3 regions of the Arthrobacter sulfonylureivorans genome follow, and region 1 is predicted to be linked to each of the others. Evidence: riboswitches for the same ligand, from Rfam matches in the RefSeq annotation. Region 1 holds a riboswitch; each other region holds the start of a gene.
The links. Region 1 has a riboswitch for S-adenosylmethionine ahead of MNQ99_RS03195 (flavin reductase family protein). Riboswitches for the same ligand answer to the same signal wherever they lie in the genome.
Positions count from the first base shown of each region.

Region 2: it holds a riboswitch for S-adenosylmethionine, as region 1 does, so the genes downstream of both, MNQ99_RS15055 (hypothetical protein) here and MNQ99_RS03195 (flavin reductase family protein) in region 1, are expected to answer to the same signal.
Region 3: it holds a riboswitch for S-adenosylmethionine, as region 1 does, so the genes downstream of both, MNQ99_RS18125 (O-acetylhomoserine aminocarboxypropyltransferase/cysteine synthase family protein) here and MNQ99_RS03195 (flavin reductase family protein) in region 1, are expected to answer to the same signal.

Region 1 is NZ_CP093326.1:654,731-661,211, forward strand. Features, by position in the region: gene MNQ99_RS03180 (aldo/keto reductase) at 1-302, opposite strand, end outside; gene MNQ99_RS03185 (MDR family MFS transporter) at 393-2,030, opposite strand; gene MNQ99_RS03190 (aldo/keto reductase) at 2,213-3,202, shown strand; gene MNQ99_RS03195 (flavin reductase family protein) at 3,215-3,721, opposite strand; SAM riboswitch class IV at 3,764-3,878, opposite strand; gene MNQ99_RS03200 (prephenate dehydratase) at 3,989-4,858, opposite strand; gene MNQ99_RS03205 (hypothetical protein) at 4,963-5,166, shown strand; gene soxR (redox-sensitive transcriptional activator SoxR) at 5,181-5,690, opposite strand; gene MNQ99_RS03215 (zinc-binding dehydrogenase) at 5,788-6,481, shown strand, end outside.
Region 2 is NZ_CP093326.1:3,262,712-3,269,192, reverse strand. Features, by position in the region: gene MNQ99_RS15080 (tryptophan-rich sensory protein) at 1-576, shown strand, start outside; gene MNQ99_RS15075 (Dps family protein) at 702-1,262, shown strand; gene MNQ99_RS15070 (acyl-CoA dehydrogenase family protein) at 1,423-2,307, shown strand; gene MNQ99_RS15065 (PIG-L family deacetylase) at 2,304-3,758, shown strand; gene MNQ99_RS15060 (glycosyltransferase family 2 protein) at 3,755-4,549, shown strand; gene MNQ99_RS15055 (hypothetical protein) at 4,618-4,974, opposite strand; SAM riboswitch class IV at 5,003-5,134, opposite strand; gene MNQ99_RS15050 (helix-turn-helix domain-containing protein) at 5,559-5,885, shown strand; gene MNQ99_RS15045 (IS3 family transposase) at 5,930-6,481, shown strand, end outside.
Region 3 is NZ_CP093326.1:3,942,632-3,949,112, forward strand. Features, by position in the region: gene malQ (4-alpha-glucanotransferase) at 1-1,267, opposite strand, end outside; SAM riboswitch class I at 1,627-1,719, shown strand; gene MNQ99_RS18125 (O-acetylhomoserine aminocarboxypropyltransferase/cysteine synthase family protein) at 1,819-3,294, shown strand; gene MNQ99_RS18130 (CoA-binding protein) at 3,291-3,788, shown strand; gene MNQ99_RS18135 (peroxidase family protein) at 4,051-6,481, shown strand, end outside.

The DNA of each region.
Region 1 (6,481 bases):
GCTTTGAGCGTCTCCGGGCGCCCGTCGATGACCCGCCGGCCGGCCACACTGGTCATCCCGCACTTGCTGGCCAGGAAAAACTCGTCCCGCCGCGGGCCCAGCACCTCGCCGATCAGCTCCTCGTTTGCGGTGGCCCCGTACAGCGCGGCGGTGTCGAAGTGCCGCACGCCCGCGTCCAGGGCATGCAGCAGAAGTTTCGCCGCATCCTCGCGGGCCGGCGGGACCCCGTACGCGTGGCTGAGGTTCATGCAGCCCAGCCCGATGCTGCCGACGTCGAGCGTTCCGATCGTTCGCGTAGTCATGCTTTCACGTTACATCTGTCCGGGGACGCACCGTGCCGCGGGCCCGCCGCCGGCTCACTCCTGCCGGCCCGCCGCCGGCTCACTCTCGGCTCACTCCGGCCGGTCCCGGCTGGCCGGGGTGCCCACTTCCTCCGAGAGCGGGATCTCCTTGACGAAGCAGGCGAGCACCAGCGCTGCGAGCACGATCGGCACCGCGTAAAGGTAGATCGGCGGCAGCGCCTGGGCGAAGGCATGCGCGATGAACTCCTGGGTCGGGGCAGGCAGCGATTTGAGCGCAGCGGGGCCGAGCGAACTGAAGCTTTGGCCACCGCCGGAACCAATGGTCGACACCAGGTCGTGCGGCGCCGTCGAGAATTGCTCGGTCAGGCGGCTGATGAAAATAGCGCCGAACAGCGAAATGCCGAAGGTGGCGCCGATCTGGCGGAAGTAGTTGGTGGCCGAGGTGGCCGTGCCCAGATCCCGGCGTCGGACGCTGTTCTGCACGATCAGCACCAGGTTTTGCATGATGGAGCCCAGCCCCAGTCCCAGCACCAGCATCCCGGCGGCGGTGAACGCGTACGGCGTGGTGTCGGAGATCTGCGAGAGCATGACCAGTCCGGCCGCGATCAGTATGGTGCCGATGATCGGGAAGATCTTGTAGCGGCCGGTGCGGGTCACCAGTTGCCCGGTGGCGGTGGTGGCTCCCACCATGCCCGCAGTCATGGGGATCATCATCAGGCCGGACTCGGTGGCGCTGGCGCCGTTGACCATCTGCAAGAACGTGGGCAGATAGGCGATCGCGGAGAACATCGCGATGCCCACGCACACGCCCATCAACGTTGGCAGCGTGAAGTCCCGGTCGCGGAACAGCCGCAGCGGCAGCACCGGTTCCACGGCCCGGCGTTCGGCCAGCACGAACAACACCGAGGCGACCACCGTGACCGCGCCGAGCACGATGATCACCGGGCTGTCCCAGGGGTAGGTGGTCCCGCCCCAGCTGGTGAACAGGATGACGGCCGCACTGGCGACCGCCAGCAGGAAGGTGCCCAGATAGTCCAGCTTGGGCCGCGGACCGCCAGGTTTACGCAGGTGCAGGGTGGTGGAGATGACGGCCAGCGCCGCGGCCCCCAGCGGCAGGTTGATGTAGAAGATCCAGCGCCAGTTCCAATGGTCGGTGATGAACCCGCCCAGCAGCGGTCCGCTGACCGAGGCGAGACCGAACGCCGCCCCGATCAGGCCCATGTACTTGCCCCGCTCGCGCGGCGAAACAAGGTCGCCGATGATCGCTTGGGCGCCGATCATCAACCCGCCGCCGCCAACCCCCTGGATGGCGCGGAAGGCGATCAGCTGCGGCATGCTCTGGGCCATGCCGGAGAGCATGGAGCCGCCCAGGAACACCGCGATCGCGAAGATGAAGATGCTCTTGCGGCCGAACAGGTCGCCGAGCTTGCCATAAATCGGCAGCCCGATGGTGGCGGCCAGAATGTAGGCGGTGATCACCCAGGAGATGTGCTCCAGCCCGTTCAAATCCCCGACGATCGTGGGCAGCGCGGTCGCCACGATGGTCTGGTCCAGCGCGGCCAGCAGGACGGCGAGCATCAGGCCCAGGAACACCACCATGATCCGCGGCTGCGGGGTGGCCGCGCGGTCCCGGATATGGTCCCGGTCCTGATCCGTGCGTGCGGAAACCGGTGCGGTTGAAGGACCGAAGGGCTGAGGGCCCCGGTCCGGGCTGGGAGGAACTGCCATGGTGAAACTTCCTGGCGGTGCGGGTGGCGCAGGCGGCCTGATGATGGTTGCCTGGGGACGCTATCCGCCCCGCGACTGCTACCGTACTGCCGTCCGCGGAGCGGCACAACCCCCGATTTCGGCACGGCTTTCGGCACGGCGCTGACGTAGGCTGGAAGCCTGCCCAGCGAAGGGACACACCAATGGACGACGCCGGATCCCGCCTGATCTTCGGCGCTATGGGTTTGGGCGGTGGCTGGGGGAGCGGCCCGTTGGAGGCAGCCGACATCGCCGCGGCCCACACGGCCGTGGAGGCGGCGGTGGACATCGGCATCAGGATTTTCGACCACGCCGACATCTATGCCCACGGCAAGGCGGAGGCCGCTTTCGGCCGCGTGCTGGCCGAGCGTCCGGACCTCCGGCAAACCATCCAGCTGCAGAGCAAATGCGGCATCCGGCTGCCGGTTCCCGGGCTGGTCGGCCAGTATGACTCATCCCGCGCGGCGATCGTGGCCGGCACCGAGGAGAGCCTGCGCCGCCTGCACACGGATCACTTGGACACGCTGCTGATCCACCGGCCGGATCCGCTGGCCCCGGCCGAAGAGATTGCCGCGGCGTTCAGCGGCCTCAGGCTCGCCGGGAAGGTCCGCCGCCTGGGTGTCTCGAACATGTCCGGCGAGCAGATGCGGTGGCTGCAGACCGCGCTGGACGAGCCACTCACGGTGAACCAACTGGAAATGAGCCTGTACCGGCGGGACTGGCTTGAATCAGGCGTGCTGGTCAACCACCCGGAAGGCGCGGCCGTCAGCTTCCCGCACGGCACCCTGGAGTACTGTGCTGCCCACGCGGTGGAGCTGCAGGCCTGGGGCTCGCTGGCGCGGGGCCGCTACAGCGGCCGGCCGGCGGAGCGTGCCGACGGCGCCGACGGCACCGCTGGCGACGGTGGTGCGGCAGCCGCGGATGGGGCGACGGCTGCTCTGGTCTCCGAATTGGCCCGGGACAAGGGCTGCACGCAGGAAGCGGTGGTGCTGGGCTGGCTGCTGCGCCATCCGGCCCAGATCCGGCCGGTCGTTGGAACCAGCAATGCGGATCGGATCAAGGCCTGCGCCCAGGCCGAGGAGATCGGCGCCGCAATGACCCGGCAGGAATGGTACGCGCTGTGGGTGGCGGCCCGAGGGCGCCCGCTGCCCTAAACGAACGCTGCCCTAGACGAACGCGGGCTGTACCAGCCGGCGGAACGCGGAGTCGTGGAAGACCAGCGGATCGTGGGCGCCGTCGTGCGTGCTCAGTCCGTGTACCTCCAGCAGCACCACCTGATGGTCACCGGCCGGGAACTCCTGATGCACTGAGCAATCCAGCCACAACGCTGCGTCGTTGAGGAATAGCGCGTCCTGGTCGGTGCGGTGCAGGCTCAGCCCGGCGAAGCGGTCGCCGTTCTTGGAAGCAATCTGGCGGCAGACGCCGTCGTGCTCCGTGCCCAGCACCGAAACACCGATCCGGCCGGCGTGCCGGACCAGCGGCCAGGTCCGGGAGGTGTTCTGGACAGCGAACATCACCAGCGGCGGCTCCAGCGAAACGCCCACGGTGAAGGAGGAGGCGACGATGCCTTGCGGCTTGCCGTCGATGACGGCGCAGAGCGCTGCGATTCCGGAGGGAAAGCGCCCGAAGGCGGAGCGCAGGGTGTTCGGGGTCAAGTCGTTGTGCAGGGACATGGCCATCCTTGGGACTCAGGCGCATCCGCTGCTGCCGGAGGATACGCGTACTTGCCTGCCGACAAACCCGGCGGGCCGAATCATCACCTGGAGCACCCCGCTACGGTAGAGGGTTGCCGGCCAACTAGCCAGGGCTGTGAAGTTGGCGCTCGTGATTCATTTCCAAGGTAAGAGCGGGACGTGGCCCCGGTCAAACGCGGGTAACAGTTCGTTAAGAACTCCGTCAAGAACTCCGCGTGCCAGGCATCGGCACGGGGCTCCGCTGCCTTAGGCGTCGACCGGCTGTTCCGCGTCGCGGTGCAGCCGGAACGGATGCGCGGGATAGACGCCCAGAATCCGGATTTCGGTGGTGAAAAATTCCAGTTCCTCGAAGGCATGGACCATTGACTGGTCCTCCGGATGGCCTTCGACGTCCACCATGAACATGGTGGCCGCGAATTCGCCGCCGACCATGTAGCTCTCCAGCCGGGTCATATTGATGCCGTTGGTCGCGAAGCCGCCGAGTGCCTTGTAGAGCGCCGAGGGAACGTTCCGCACCCGGAAGACAAAGCTGGTCACCGCGGGACCGGGCAGCTCCTCGCGGCTGGGCACGGGCCGACGGTCGGCCAGCACCACGAACCGGGTGGTGTTCGTTGGATCGTCTTCCACTTTCTCGGCGAAGACTTCCAAGCCATAAAGTTCTGCGGCCATGGGGGGCGCGAGCGAGACCTTGGTCGGATCGTTCCATTCGGCTACCTCACGGGCGGAGCCGGCGGTATCACCCGCGATGACCGGCGTCAGCCCCAAGCGGCGGATCAGCTTGCGGCACTGTCCCAACGCATGGATGTGGCTGTGCACTTCACGGGCCTGTTCCACCGTGGCCCCCGGAATGCCCAGCAGACTGAAGCGGATGGGCAGGAAGAATTCCTCCACGATCTGCAGCGTGGTCCTGGGCAGCAGGGCATGGATGTCCGCCACCCGGCCGGCGATCGAGTTGTCAATGGGGATCATGGCCAGTTCGGCCTCCCCGCTTGTGACGGCGGCGAAGGCGTCTTCAAAGCTGGCGCACGGCACCGCGTCCCAGCCGGGCCGGACCGCAAGGCACGCCATATGCGAGTTCGAGCCGGGTTCACCTTGGTATGCGATTGCTGGAGCCATGGGCGAAATTATCCCACCGGGACAGCCCGGGGCATTATTCGGCGGGGTCCGGCCGCCGTCACAAAGCCGGAGTGATGGAGCGATACGCCGATACAGTGGAGGGCGTGGAAGGATCCAACCCCCGTGCCGTTGCCCTCTGGCTCGCTGCCGCCGTCGTCGCCCTCTTCGCCGTCAGTCTGACCGTGATGCCGTCCATCATGGGGCTGGACATGATGCCGCCGCTGATCGTAATGTCTGTGGTGCTGCTGATCGGCGCCGGAGCGCTGGCCGGCATGGCTATTGCAGCCAGGCGGTCCGGGAGGCGGTAGGGCCGGCCCCCGGGTCAACCAAAGGGCTGGCCAATAGTGCTGGCTTCGGGGTCGTCCGCAGGACCAACCAGCGGACCCTTCGGCAACAGCCGGCGCGCTCCCGGGCCGTTTTGCCCCAGCCGGTCGGCCGGATTGTTGAGCGTGCAGGTTCGTAAGGAGAGGCAGCCACAGCCGATGCAGCCGGTGAGATCGTCGCGCAACCGCTGCAGTTCATCGATCCGCGCGTCCAGATGATCCCGCCATCCCGCAGACAGCCTCGCCCAGTTGGCCTTGGTGGGCGCCCTGTCCTGTGGCAGCGAGTCCAGCGCCGCCTTGATCTCCCGCAGCGGAATGCCCACCTGCTGCGAGACCCGGATGAACGCGACTCGGCGCAGCATGTGCCGCGGATAGCGCCGCTGGTTTCCGGACGTGCGACGGCTGCTGATCAGCCCTTCCCGTTCATAAAAATGAAGTGCGGAAACGGCAGCCCCGCTGCGCTCGGACAGCTCGCCGGGGGTCAGTTCCTTTAAGTTTGCCGCGGGCATGGTGATGGTCGCCCTCCATCCTCTTGACCTGAAGCCTAGTTGAGGTTGTCCACTGGGGAAATCCCGTAGTTGCGGACTGCAGACCCAAGGAGAAACTATGCACGCAATAGTCCAGCGCGAATTCGGCGGCCCCGAGGTTTTGGTCTACGAGGAGCTTCCGGATCTTGCTCCCCATGCCGGTGAGGTGCGCATTGCCGTCAGCGCCAGCGGTGTGCACTTGCTCGATACCAGCATCCGCAGCGGCACCAACTTCGGTGCGATGCCCCGGCCGGAGCTGCCGATGGTCCCGGGCCGGGAAGTGGCCGGTGTGGTGGACCGGGTGGGGCCAGGGGTGGACGCGCAGTGGCTGGGCAAGCGGGTGGCCGTTCATCTGGGCATGGCCAGCGGCGGCTACGCTGACCAGGCGCTGGCGGCAGTGGACTCCCTGCATGAGCTGACCGCGGGCCTGGGCTTTGACGCCGCGGTCGCTGCGATCGGCACCGGCCGGACCGCCGCCGGCATTCTCGACCAGCTCACGCTGAGCGCCGAGGACACTGTACTGATTCCGTCGGCCGCCGGCGGGCTGGGCATCCTGTTGGTTCAAGCGGCGCGGAACGCCGGGGCCACCGTGATCGGACTTGCCGGCGGGCCGGCGAAGGCGGCCCATGCGCTGAAGGCGGGCGCCGGCGTCGTTATTGATTACCGTGTCCGGGGCTGGCAGCAGCAACTGCGGAAACTCGGCCGCCCCACCGTGGTGTACGACGGCGTGGGCGGAGAGGTGGGGCGGATCGCCTTTGAGCTGCTGGCCGATG
Region 2 (6,481 bases), 1.4 Mb from region 1:
GTGTGGCAGTTGCTGCCGGCCCAGCGGCGGTCCGCCCGGCATGCCGCCCTGCGCCGCTGGGCGGTGGCCTCCATGCTCCTGAACGCGGCGTGGATCTGGGTGGTGCAGGTCGGACTGCTGGTGATGAGCCTTGCCGTGATCATCGTCCTGCTGGCAGTGCTGGCCCGCATCCTGGTGATCCTGGTCGGCACGCCCAACGGGGGAGTGCTGGACGCGCTCATCACCGACGGTACGTTCGGCCTCTACCTGGGCTGGGTCACGGTGGCCACGGTGGCCAATGCCGCGGCCGTCCTCGCCGCGTCGGGCGTAGACGGCTTCGGGCTCCCGGTGACCTTGCTGTCGTCGATCGTGCTTGCCCTGGCGGCGGCGGTCGGCGTCGCCACGGCGTTCTACAGCCGCGGCCGGCTGGCCCCGGCGCTGGCCACCAGTTGGGGCCTGGCCTGGATCGCCGTCGGGCGCGTCGACGGTGGATTGGTCGATCAAGGCACCGCCATCGCCGCCGGCATCTGTGCGGCAGTCGTGCTGATCACGGCGGTGGTCATCCGGGTGGTAGCCGGTACCGGCCCCCGCGATTAGTAAGCCTACTGAATTTCGCCCTTGGCTGACGCAGCGTCGTGCGACGGGACGTTTCAGGGGTTCGCCGCTAGGTTGGAAAACAGCAGGATGCCGACAAGCGGCATCGCCGAGCAAGGAGGTTTCTCATGGCGGAAACGACCGGATCTAAGGCAAGCTACACAGTTCCCGGCCTCAAGCTGGAAGAAGGCCGGAAGGTCGCAAAGATCCTGCAGCAGCGTCTCCATGCGCTCAATGACCTGCAGCTCACGCTCAAGCACGCCCACTGGAACGTGGTGGGCCGGGACTTCATCGGGGTCCACGAAATGCTCGATCCGCAGATCGAAAAGGTCCGCGCAATGATTGACGCCGTCGCCGAGCGCATTGCCACCCTGGGCGTCTCCCCGAACGGGCTGCCCGGTGCCCTGGTCAAGGAACGCAGCTGGGACGACTACGACATTCACCGTGCCGGCACCGCCGAGCATCTCGCCGCGCTGGACGTGGTCTACAACGGGGTGGTCGGCAACCACCGCAAGGCCATCGAGACCATCGGCGAGATCGACCCGATCACCGAGGACCTGCTGATCGGCCAGACCGCCGAGCTGGAACTCTTCCAGTGGTTCATGCGCGCGCATCTGGAGAACAGCGCCGGCGAACTGGCCAGCGGCGGCGAGAAGACGGAAAAGGGCGCGGCCAAGAAGACCAAGTAGCCGGCCGCACGCTGTGAAACATAACGGCGCCTTCAGGGTCCGGCAGCAGCTCCAGCTCGAGTGGGGCGCTGCCGGGCCCTTGTTGGCACAAGCTTCTCGGTGCGCGGGTGATCCGCTGCCGCTGCTCCCGATCCTCCGTGCCGCGCCGGACCCTGCGCCTTTGCCCGGAACCGGCAACACCTTGGCCCTGTGGGAGTTCCTCGCCGCGTTGGCCGCCGAGGACCTGACCGCCGCCCGCGCGGTAGAGCCGCATCTGGATGCGGCAGCCATCCTGGCGCAGGCCGGGGTGGAGCTTCCCGCGGGAATAACGTGGGGTGTGTTTGCGGCGGAATCGTCGGGCACCCGGTTGGACGCCAAGCCCAGCAACGACGGCGATGCCTGGCTTTTGTCGGGCACCAAGCCGTGGTGCTCCTTAGCAGCGCAACTGGACCATGCGGTGGTCACGGCCCATGTTGACGGCGGACGCCGGGCGTTCGCGGTGGACCTGACGCAGCCGGCGGTCACCGTTGAACCCGCCGAGTGGATCAGCCGCGGCCTGGCCGCCGTTCCCAGCGGCCCGGTGTCCTTCCAGCAGGCAGGTGCCACCCCGGTCGGTGGAACCGATTGGTATCTGCACCGCCCGGGTTTTGCCTGGGGCGGGATCGGCGTCGCCGCGTGCTGGTTCGGCGGGGCCGTTGGGCTCTTCCGTACCCTCCGGGCAGCCGCGACCTCGCGGACCCCTGATCAGTTGGCGTTGGCCTGGCTGGGCGAAGCGGACCGCTTGTTGGCGGCCGGTGCCGACGTGCTGGCCGCCGCGGCCGCCGCGGTGGACGACGGCGCCGCCGGTGCGGTCCAAGCACACCGCGTCCGTGGCCAGATCGCGGCGATCTGCTCACGGATCCTGGAGATTTGCGGCCACGCGCTGGGCCCGGCACCCATGGTGTGGGACGAGCAGCACGCCCGGCGGGCGGCTGACCTCAGCATCTACCTCCGCCAGCACCATGCAGCCCGCGACGACGCGGCGCTCGGCGCCATGGTCCTGGAACAGCCGGAGCCGGCGTGGTGACCTTCTCCCACATCGAGGCCGGAACCCCCGAAGCCGATTGGCAGGCGGCCGGGATCGACCGGCTGCCTGCGCTGGCCGAGGGCGTCGTCCCGGGGCGCGGCTGCCGGCTGGTGGTGGCCGCGGCGCATCCCGACGACGAGTCACTCGGTGCCGCAGGGCTGATCCACTCCTCGCTGGCCCGGGGAGCGGATGTCACGGTGCTGCTCTGTACTGCCGGCGAAGCCTCTCATCCGGATTCGCCAACGTACTCTGCCGCAGACCTGCGCAGGCTGCGGCTGGCGGAATTCCGTGCCGCGATGCAGGCCTTGGAAACCTCCGCCCAGGCCCAAGCCCAAGCCCAGACTCAGGACCAGGCCCAAGCACAGGCCCAGGCCGAAGCCCAAGCCCGGTCGGGCCTCGGGGCATCCGCCGGCCGGCTGGAATGGCAGTTCCTGGGCATCCCCGATGGGATGGTCGGCCAGCACGCCGACGCCCTGGATGCGGCCTTCGCCAAAGCCCTGGAGGGCCATGCGCACGCGGTCGTTGCTGCGCCCTACCGTCAGGACGGCCACCCGGACCATGAAGCGGTGGGTCGTGCGGCGGCCCGGTCGGCAACGGCCCACCGAGCGGACCTGCTGGAGTTCCCGATCTGGTACTGGCACTGGGCCGATCCGGAGGCCCAGACCAGCTGGACCAACTGGAAGGCTCTACCGCTGTCTGCGCAGGACGCGGCGGCGAAACAGCTGGCCCTGGCCGCCCACGCCTCGCAGACGCAGCCGTTGTCTCCGGCGGCCGGCGACGAGGTGCTGCTCAGCGAGGCATTCCAGGAACACTTTGACCGCGGTGTCGAAGTTTTCGAGTGGACCCCGGCTGGACCCGCCGGCTCGGAGCACGCCGAGCATATCTTTGACCGGCTGTACCGCGGCGACCCGGACCCGTGGAACTACTTGTCCAGTTGGTATGAACGCCGGAAGCGGGCCGTCACTCTGGCGGCCCTTCCCGCCGAACGGTACGGCAACGCCTTGGAGGTTGGCTGCTCCATCGGCGTGCTGACCGCCGAGCTCGCCGCACGCTGCGATCGGCTGATGGCGGTGGACGCCAGCGGCGTTGCACTGGACCAGGCACGCCGCCGGCTGGCGGAGTATAAGAACGTAGAGCTGGTGCAGGCGCAGTTGCCCGCCGGCTGGCCAAGCTCCGCCGCTGATGGCCTGGACTTGGTGGCCATCTCGGAAATCGGCTATTTCCTGAAAGAAACGGAGCTGCGGGAGCTGCTTCGGAAGGTGCAGGAGACCCTGAACCCCGGAGGCCACCTGCTGCTGTGCCACTGGCTGCATCCGATCGATGGCTGGGAACTGGACGGCGAACAGGTCCACGCGATCGCGAAGGAGGCCACCGGCTGGGACGTCGTCGCCCTGCACCGCGAACGGGACTTCCTGCTGGAAGTGCTCCAAGCGCCGGAGCGCGCGCAGTGACCGCCGCGCCCGTGGCCGGCCCCACCGGGGTCATACCCGCAGACTCTGCCGCCGGGGGCCGGGACTCGGCCCCCACGCTGCGGCGCATCGCCGTCGTTGTTCCGGTGCATAACGAGGAGCAACTGCTGGGAAAATGCCTGCGCCGGCTGCGGCGGGCCATGGACGTGCTCCGAGCCGCGCGGCCGGAGTGCGGCGTGAAGCTGGTGGTAGTGCTGGACCGGTGTACCGACCAGTCCGCCAAGATCGCCCGGCATGCGGCCCGGGCGGATGGGCGGATCGCCGTGCTGGCGGGCGACTTCGGCTCCGTCGGTGCCGCGCGGGCAGCCGGAGTCTGCGCCGCGCTGGAGGCCGATGGCCGCAATGCCGCAGCCGAGGAGACCTGGCTTGCCTGCACTGACGCGGACACCTTAGTGCCGGAAGACTGGCTGACTTCCTTTGCGCTGCTGGCCAACGCCGGAGCGGACGCTGTGGCAGGGACGGTGGAACCCGAGACCTCCTCCCTTGCGCCCGGGCTACTGCGTGCCTGGCGCGACAACTACGCCGGACAGGAACCGAGTACCAGGGTGCACGGCGCCAACCTCGGTGTCCGGGCGTCTATGTACCTGGCTGCCGGCGGCTTCCCTGCGCTCGCAGAACATGAGGACGTCCGGCTGGTCGAGGCCATCCGGACGCTCGGCGGCCTGGTGCTGCCGGCGGCGCACCTGCAGGTCACCACCTCGGGCCGGCTGCAGGGCCGGACTCCGGGCGGTTTCGCCGGCTATCTCGCCAACTTGGAAGCGGCCGGCAGCTGACAATGCTTCCGCGCCCGAGCAGGCGCGGAAGCGTTGTCAGGCCACACCTTAGCGCCGGCGTGTCCGGTCTAAGCCCGGCACTCCACTGCCTTGCCAACCGGTCCTAGGTTGAAAAGGCGTCGGTCCACGATCGTCTCGATCGTCAGCACACTAAACCGCGCGTACCAGGTGATGTCGCCGCAGGGGAGGGCCAAGGCCTCGGCGAGGCCCGCCGTGTCATGGTGCCAGTAACACCGCTCCTGGCCCGCGTCGTCCAGACGGACCGTTCCTTCTGCCTCCAGATGAACGGCGACCGGAACTCCAACATCGTCGTGGAGTGCTTTCCGGGCCTGGATCCAATGGACGTTGTGTCCCGGGCCGAACCACGAGCACGGTTCCGTCCTAGTCTGGGGCTCATCGTTGGCTCGGTTTGGGTAGTTGGCCATGCCAGTTCCTTTCAACGGTCCGCCACCGCGGACGCTCTTGCCTGTTCCGGTTGGGGACAGGCCGCTTCTTCATCCGAACCACCCGTGAGGTTGGGGTTGGTGTGCGGCCATGTCGGAGCATTGCCCTCCTTGCCGGAGGGCGGGCGCGCGTCTCGTGAAGCTGCTTTCAGCCTATGTGCCGTCTCTGACAAAATTGCGAGGTATGGCTCGCCTGCGCAGCGGCGGCGGCCGGCAGTTGACGCGGCGTGGTCAGGACGCCGGGCCGGATTGCAGGATTTCCAGGTAGTGCGGGTTCTGCATGATGCCCAGCACGTTGCCGAACGGGTCGACTACCGAGGCCGTGATGAAGCCGTGCCCCCGCTCTGAACTGCTCCCCGAAAGTTGGACTGAGAAATTAGTTCTGACTCTCGGGGAGCAGTTTTATGCAAGACAGCAGTTCGTTATCTGAGGAACAGCGCGAAGCCGCGGTAGCGTTGTTCGAGACCGGTTGGGGTGCTAAGTCCGTGGCAACAAAGCTAGGGGTCCGGGCAAAAGCTGTCAGCCGGCTACATCAGCGGTGGAGAGTGCGCGGAGGTTCGACACTAGTGACCAAGTCAACCAAGCGGCGGTTTTCGTTTGAGTTCAAGCTCGCCGTCGTGCAGCGGTATCTGGCGGGAGAGGGCAAGGTTGCTCTCGCAAAGGAGTTTGAGCTGTCCTCTCCGGATCTGATCAAAAAGTGGGCTCGATACTACCGAAATGACGGTGAAGACGGCCTGCGCCCGAAACCAAAGGGACGACCTAAGTCACCTCCCGAGACAGGGGCGCAGCCAGAGTCCGAGTTGCAGCGGTTGCGCCGTGAGAACGAGCGCCTACGGGCAGAAGTCGCTTTCCTGGGAAAAGTGCAGGCCTTTAGGGACGAGGAACGGCGCTAAAGGTCCGCGCCGTCATCGCCCTCAAGGCCGAACACCGCCTCAACGTGCTCCTGGACGTGGCCGGGCTGGCCCGCGCAACGTTCTTCTATCACCAGGCCCGCCTGCAGACTCCCGATCCGCAAGCCTCCCTCAAAACCGCTATCACCAAGGTCTTCAAGGACAACCACCGCAGGTACGGACACCGCCGCATCCATACAGAATTACTCAAACAAGGGTGGACGATCGCGAAGAAGACCGTGCTGAAGCTAATGCGTGGCCTCGGGCTGGTCTGCAAAGTCCGGCGCAAGAAGCGCTACAACTCCTATCAAGGCGAGCAGGGCTCTGTTGCCCCGAACCTGCTGAACCGGGAATTCGACTCCGAAACCCCGAACGAGAAATGGGTTACTGACGTGACCGAGTTCAGCGTCGGCGACCGGAAGCTCTACCTCTCACCGGTCATGGACCTCTTCGACCGCCAGATCATCTCCTACACCATCGGCATGTCACCGAACCTTGCCCTCACCAACGCCTCGCTGCGAATGGCGTTGATGACGCTCGAGGGCGGGCAGAAACCAATGGTGCATTCAGACCAGGGTTTCCAGTACCAGCATGTCTCG
Region 3 (6,481 bases), 680 kb from region 1:
GGACGCCGACCGCGAGGTCATGCACTATCCCGAGGTTCATTCCCGCATCGAGGGCGCGGCGCTGCGCGGCCTCAAGCTGCTCGTCGCACAGCCACTGCAGCCACTCGTGAAACTCGACCCGGTCCTTGAGCGCACTGCGCTGCGATTCGATGAACTCCGGATCCGACCACTCGGGAGCGCCGGGCGGAAGGGTTTCGGCGAGCGCACACCACAGGGCAAAACGCTCCAGCCCCTCGCCTTCTTGAGCACGGAAGGCGTCGAACTGCTGCTGCCGTTCCGCGGACCGAGGTACCGCGAAGACCGCCTCCAGCGCCTGTAGTTTGGCCGCGAAAACGGGATCACGGTCCAGGATGCCGGCGTCGAGGTTCGCGTTGTGGAAATCGTTCCGCAGCGGGATGTCACGGGCTTCAGGCACGTCCTCGACCCGCAGGTAGATCGGGTTGACGAAGCGGCGCGTTGCGGGCAGGTAGGGCGAGGGCTCCACCGGCGGCTTGGGCTGTGCCGCGTGCAGCGGGTTGATCAGGACGAACCCGGCGCCCTTGGCGGCAGCCGTTTCGGCCAGCACGGCCAGGTCGTCAAGATCGCCGATGCCCCAGGACGACCGCGAGCGCACCGAGTACAGCTGCGCCATCAGGCCCCAGCTTCGGTCAAGCCGATCGGCGGTGGTGAGCCGTTGCGGGGTGACCACCAGCGCGCACTGCGCCTGGCTGCCGGGCGTCGCCGGGGGATGGCTGCCGGGCGTCGCCGGGGAATGGCTGGTGAGACGCCCGGTTCGGGGCCGGTCGGTTGCGGTCTGGCCGGCTCCGGCCTGGCCGGTTGGAGCCTGGTCGGCTCCGGCCTCGGTCACCTCGAGTGTGTGCCAGCCCAGCGGGAGGTCGGCCGGCACCACCGCGGCCAGGCGATCACGCGGAACGCCCACTGCCTCATGCGGCCCGCCGACCACCACCTCGACGTCGCGGCGCGACCCGTCCTCCAATACGATCTGCACCCGGGGGCGGGCGCCCGGGCTCACATTTACCGGCACCTCAGCGGCGTCTCCTTGGCGGACGACGACGGCGGGCGGCAGCGTGCGCTGCAACGGCGCGAGTTCCGCGGCCCGGAGGGAGACGGTGACATCGTCGTCGGTCTCGCAGGGGACACCCAGCGCGGTGAGGACAGCAACCAGCGTTGCCGGGCCGACCGCTTGCTCAATGCCGTCCCAACCGCGGAAAGTAGTGCCGACGCCGTGTTCCCGTGCGAGGCGCTGCAGCGCCGTGAGCTCAGCCATGCACCCAATCTACGGGAACCGCCCGGGCCTGTCGGGAGTCTGCGCACCACCCTGGCCCGTGCCGGGAAGTCTGCGAACCCACCCGGACCTGTGCCGGGAAGTCTGCGAACCCACCCGGACCTGTGCCGGGAAGTCTGCGAACCCACCCGGACCTGTGCCGGGAAGTCTGCGAACCCACCCGGACCTGTGCCGGGGAGTCTGCTAACCCACCCGGACCGGTGGGTTTCTGCGAACCAGGCAGCAGGTGTGGGTTCCGGGCCCACCTGCGGCAAGCACCGCCGTCGTACTGGGAATTCAAGGCAAGACGCAACGCGGCTCAACAATTTTGGCGGCTACGGCGGAAGTTGCGAGAATGGACGGGACCATCCCGAGCGGTTGAGAGATCTGGCTCTTTGACACCGCAGCAACCATCCGGCCAACCGGAAAGGTGCTACCGCCAGAAGCGATGGAGAGAGCGCAAGCAATCTTTGATCCGGATGGCGCCCCCGCATCCGGGCGCGCCGCCAGGACCGTCATTGCCTCGGGAACCTAAGTTTTTAAGGAGCTGCCTGATGGCTGAACGCACATTCGGTTTCCGCACCCGTGCCCTGCACGCCGGCGGCACGCCCGACGCCGAGCACGGCGCGCGGGCCGTGCCGATCTACCAGAGCACGTCGTTCGTGTTCAAGGACACCGACGACGCCGCGAACCTTTTCGCGCTGCAGAAGTACGGCAACATCTACTCCCGCATCGGCAACCCCACGGTGGCCGCGTTCGAGGAGCGCATTGCCTCGCTTGAGGGCGGCATCGGCGCGGTGGCCACGTCGTCGGGCATGGCCGCCGAGTTCATCACCTTCGCGGCGTTGGCCGGCGCGGGCGACCACATTGTGGCCTCGTCCAAGCTCTACGGCGGCACCATCACCCAGCTGGACGTGACGCTGCGCCGGTTCGGCGTGGAGACCACGTTCGTTGACTCCACCGACCCGGCCGACTTCGCCGCGGCCATCCGCGAGAACACCAAGGCGGTCTACACCGAGATCGTGGCCAATCCGTCCGGCGACATCGCCGATCTGGCAGGCCTTGCCGCGGTGGCGCACGACGCCGGCCTCCCTCTGGTGGTGGACGCCACCTTGAGCACTCCCTACCTGATCCGGCCGATCGAGCACGGCGCGGACATTGTGATCCACTCCGCCACCAAGTTCCTGGGCGGGCACGGCACCACGCTGGGCGGCGTCGTCGTCGAATCCGGGCGTTTCAACTGGGGCAATGGCAAGTTCCCGCAGATGACCGAGCCGGTGGCCAGCTACGGCAATGTGTCCTGGTGGGGCAACTTCGGCGAGTACGGCTTCCTCACCAAGCTGCGCTCCGAGCAACTGCGCGACATCGGGCCGTCGCTGTCCGCGCAGTCCGCGTTCCAGCTGCTGCAGGGCGTGGAAACGCTGGCGCAGCGGATGGACGAGCACCTGGCCAACGCCCGCAAGGTGGCCGAGTGGCTGGAGGCCGACGAGCGCGTCTCGTGGGTCAGCTACGCCGGCCTGCCGGCGCACCCGCACTACGAGCGTGGCCGGCATTACCTGCCCAAGGGCGTGGGCTCGGTGTTCAGTTTCGGCGTCAAGGGCGGCCGGGTGGCGGGCCAGAAGTTCATCGAATCGCTGCAGCTAGCCAGCCACCTGGCCAACATTGGCGACGCCCGTACCCTGGTACTGCACCCGGGATCGACCACGCACCAGCAGCTCACCGCCGACCAGTTGGTGGCCGCCGGCGTGCCCGAAGACCTGATCCGCATCTCCGTGGGGCTGGAAGACGTGGACGATATCCTCTGGGACCTGGACCAGGCCCTCGCGCTCTCGCAGCAGGCCGGCGCCGAGCACGGCCCGAGCCGTGACCATGAGGACGACACTTTCGACACCTCCGAGTTCGCCTCGCCCACCTACGCGGGCGAGGCGTGCACCATCCCGGCCGCGCGCGCCGCGCGGACGGAGCCGGGAACCCGTGTTGTCGAGTCAGTGGAAGAACTGATCGAAGCCGAAGAAGGAGCCGCCAAGTGACCGCCACAGCAGAACGCGCGTGGGTGGGACCCTCCGCCCCGGAACGGTTGAACATTCTGCGCAACACCAAGTCCATCGCCATCGTCGGTGCCTCGGACAAGCCCAGCCGCGCCAGCTACTTCGTGGCCACATATCTGCTGTCCAGCTCGCCGTACAAGGTCTACTTTGTGAATCCAGTGGCCAAAGAGATCTTGGGCCAGCCGGTCTACAAGTCGCTGGCGGACCTGCCCGAGGTCCCGGACCTGGTGGACGTGTTCCGCAAGCACGACGACCTGCCCACCGTGCTGGAGGAGACGCTGGCCGTCGGCGCCAAGACCATCTGGCTGCAGCTGGGCTCCTGGCACGAGGAGGTCGCGGCCAAGGCCGAGGCCGCCGGCCTAAACGTGGTAATGGACCGCTGCGTCAAGATCGAGCACGCCCGCTTCCACGGCGGCCTGCACTTGGCCGGCTTCGACACCGGCGTGATCTCCTCCAAGCGCCAGCTGACCGCTTAGAAGTACCCCGGTTGGCGGCGTCCCACAAACGCGCCCCGACACAGCAGGAAGCCCGCCCGGATGACAGTCCTTCCCTTGGGAAGGCGCTCATCCGGGCGGGCTTATTTAACGTGCCCAAACTTTTCCAAAGGTCACGATGGAAGTCTCCACGGCATGGCGCACTGATCGGTTGAGCTGGACGCTGGACCGCGCTCACGCCTGTTATGAGGATCAAACACGGGCCCGGCCGCGAGCCGGACCGGCAAATTGGGGAGACATGATCATGGCCAAATCGCCGCGGCACGCTAAACGGCGCCGCCCGGCCGGAAAACAGATCACCGCACTAGCCTCGGCGAGTGCAGTCGTCTTGTCCGGCATACTCTTACCTTTAAGCACAGCCTCGGCTGCACCACCGCCGGGCCAGGACTTCAACGTTTCGCAGGGCGATCTTGAGTTCATCATCAAGCAGATCGAGATTTCGGAGGCGCACGCCGAAGACACGCTGGCCAATCCAAACTCGTCACCGCTGTGTAAGTCGACCGCGAAGTTTGATATCCCGAGCCAGACCCACATCGACCTCGACGGTGATCCCTGCGTGGGCTCGCCGCTGCTGCCGTACGGGCTGCGGACCGTCGACGGCCGGTGGAACAACCTGATGCCCGCCCAAGACCGCCACGGAAGTGCGCTGACCACCTTCCCGCGTCTGCTCGATCCCCAGTACCGGCAGGCGGAGACCATTCCGCCGTTCGCTCCCGGCTACAACCCGGACGAACCGGACGCGACCACCAGCTACGAGCAGACAGACGGCTTCGTCTACGACTCCGAACCGCGCACCGTCAGCAACTTGATCGTGGATCAGACCACGGACAATCCCGCTGCCGTCGCAGTCTCCGAGCGGGTGGAGGGCTCTGGCAAGGTCGATCCCTCCGCGGTGGGCCGGGTTGCCGGCCCCGATCGGTATACGACCGCAGCCCAGCTGAGTTTTGCCAATTTCGGGGCCGGCGTCCCGGTGGTTTACCTGGCCACCGGCGAGAACTTCCCGGATGCCTTGGCCGCCGGTCCGGCGGCCGCCGCCGGCAAGGGACCGCTGCTGCTGACGAATCGTGCCGGCCTCCCGCAGGCCACGGCGGACGAGCTGGCACGGCTGAATCCGGCCCGCATCGTCGTCGTCGGCGGGGAAGGCAGCGTCAGCGGTGCGGTCTTCAATCAGTTGGTCGCGGCCCATCCCAGCGCAACCATTGACCGTATTGCCGGTTCCAGCCGGTACGCGACCTCCGCGGCGATCAGCGCGGATGTCTTCGCCGAAGGACTGGCCAAGGTCTACATCGCCACCGGTGACAACTTCCCGGACTCCCTTTCCGGCGCCGCTCCGGCAGCCCGGGACGGAAGCCCCGTCCTGCTTGTGGAACGCAACGCCATCCCCGCCGAGGTAAAGGCGGAGCTGGAGCGCCTGGCCCCCACGGATATCGTGGTCCTCGGCGGCGAGCCAACCGTCACGGCAGCCGTCCAGTCGCAGCTCGCCAGCTATACGAACGGCGGGTCCGTCACTCGTCTGGCCGGTCCCGACCGGTTCGCGACGTCGGCAGCCATCTCGGCGGCCAGCTATGCACCGGCCACCTCGGATGTCTTCATCACCACCGGCATGAATTTCCCCGACGCGCTGGGGGCTGTCCCGGTGGCGGGGCAGCGCAAGGCACCGTTGTTGTTGGTCCCGCAGTCGGGCAAACTGCCGGCTACCACCGTGGAGGAGCTCAAGCGCTTGAACCCTGACCGGGTCACCGTGCTCGGCGGTCCGACGACCGTCAGCGAAGGGATCCAGGCTGAAATCCAATCACTTCTCAGCGGCACCAAGATCTTCATCCCGGACGTCGCCACGGATGAAGGGCTGTCCGCGTCGGCTACATCGCTGTTCGTGATTTTCGGCCAATTCTTCGACCACGGCTTGGACCTGGTAGAGAAAGGCGGCAACGGCACCGTTGTCGTCCCCCTAAATGAAGACGACCCGCTGTATGTGGAAGGATCCAGGACCAACTTCCTGACACTTTCCCGCGCTACCATTGCTGACGGCGAAGGCCGCGAGCATACGAACCGCACCACCCCGTTCGTGGACCAGAACCAGACCTACACCTCGCATGCCTCTCACCAGGCTTTCGTGCGCGAGTACATGCTCGAGGGCGGCGTTCCGGTGCCCACCGGCCGGCTGCTGAACGGTGTCGGCGGCGAAGGCCTGGCCACTTGGGCGGACGTCAAGAAGCAGGCCCGTGACGTCCTGGGCATCGACTTGGTAGACAAGGACGTGCTCGACGTGCCGTTGCTGGCCACCGACCCTTACGGTCACTTCATACCGGGAGCGGACGGCTTCCCACAACTGGCCGTGTCCGGCGGCAACGAGACCGCCTTGGTGGAAGGTGATCCGGCCGATCCGGTCTCCACTGCCGACGCGCTCAGGGCCGGGGTCTCCTTCTTGGACGACATCGCCCACGGCGCCACGCCCACCGATGACCCCAGCGGCTACGACAACGCCTCGCTGGACCGCCACTACATCACCGGCGACGGGCGCGGCAACGAGAACATCGGCTTGACCGCCGTGCACCACGTGTTCCACTCCGAACACAATCGCGTCACCGAGCAGGTCCGCGACATTCTTGAGAACGAGATGCCGGCCGGGCTGCGCGAACGCTTCCAGGAGGACGGTTTCTGGGACTATGGCGAGC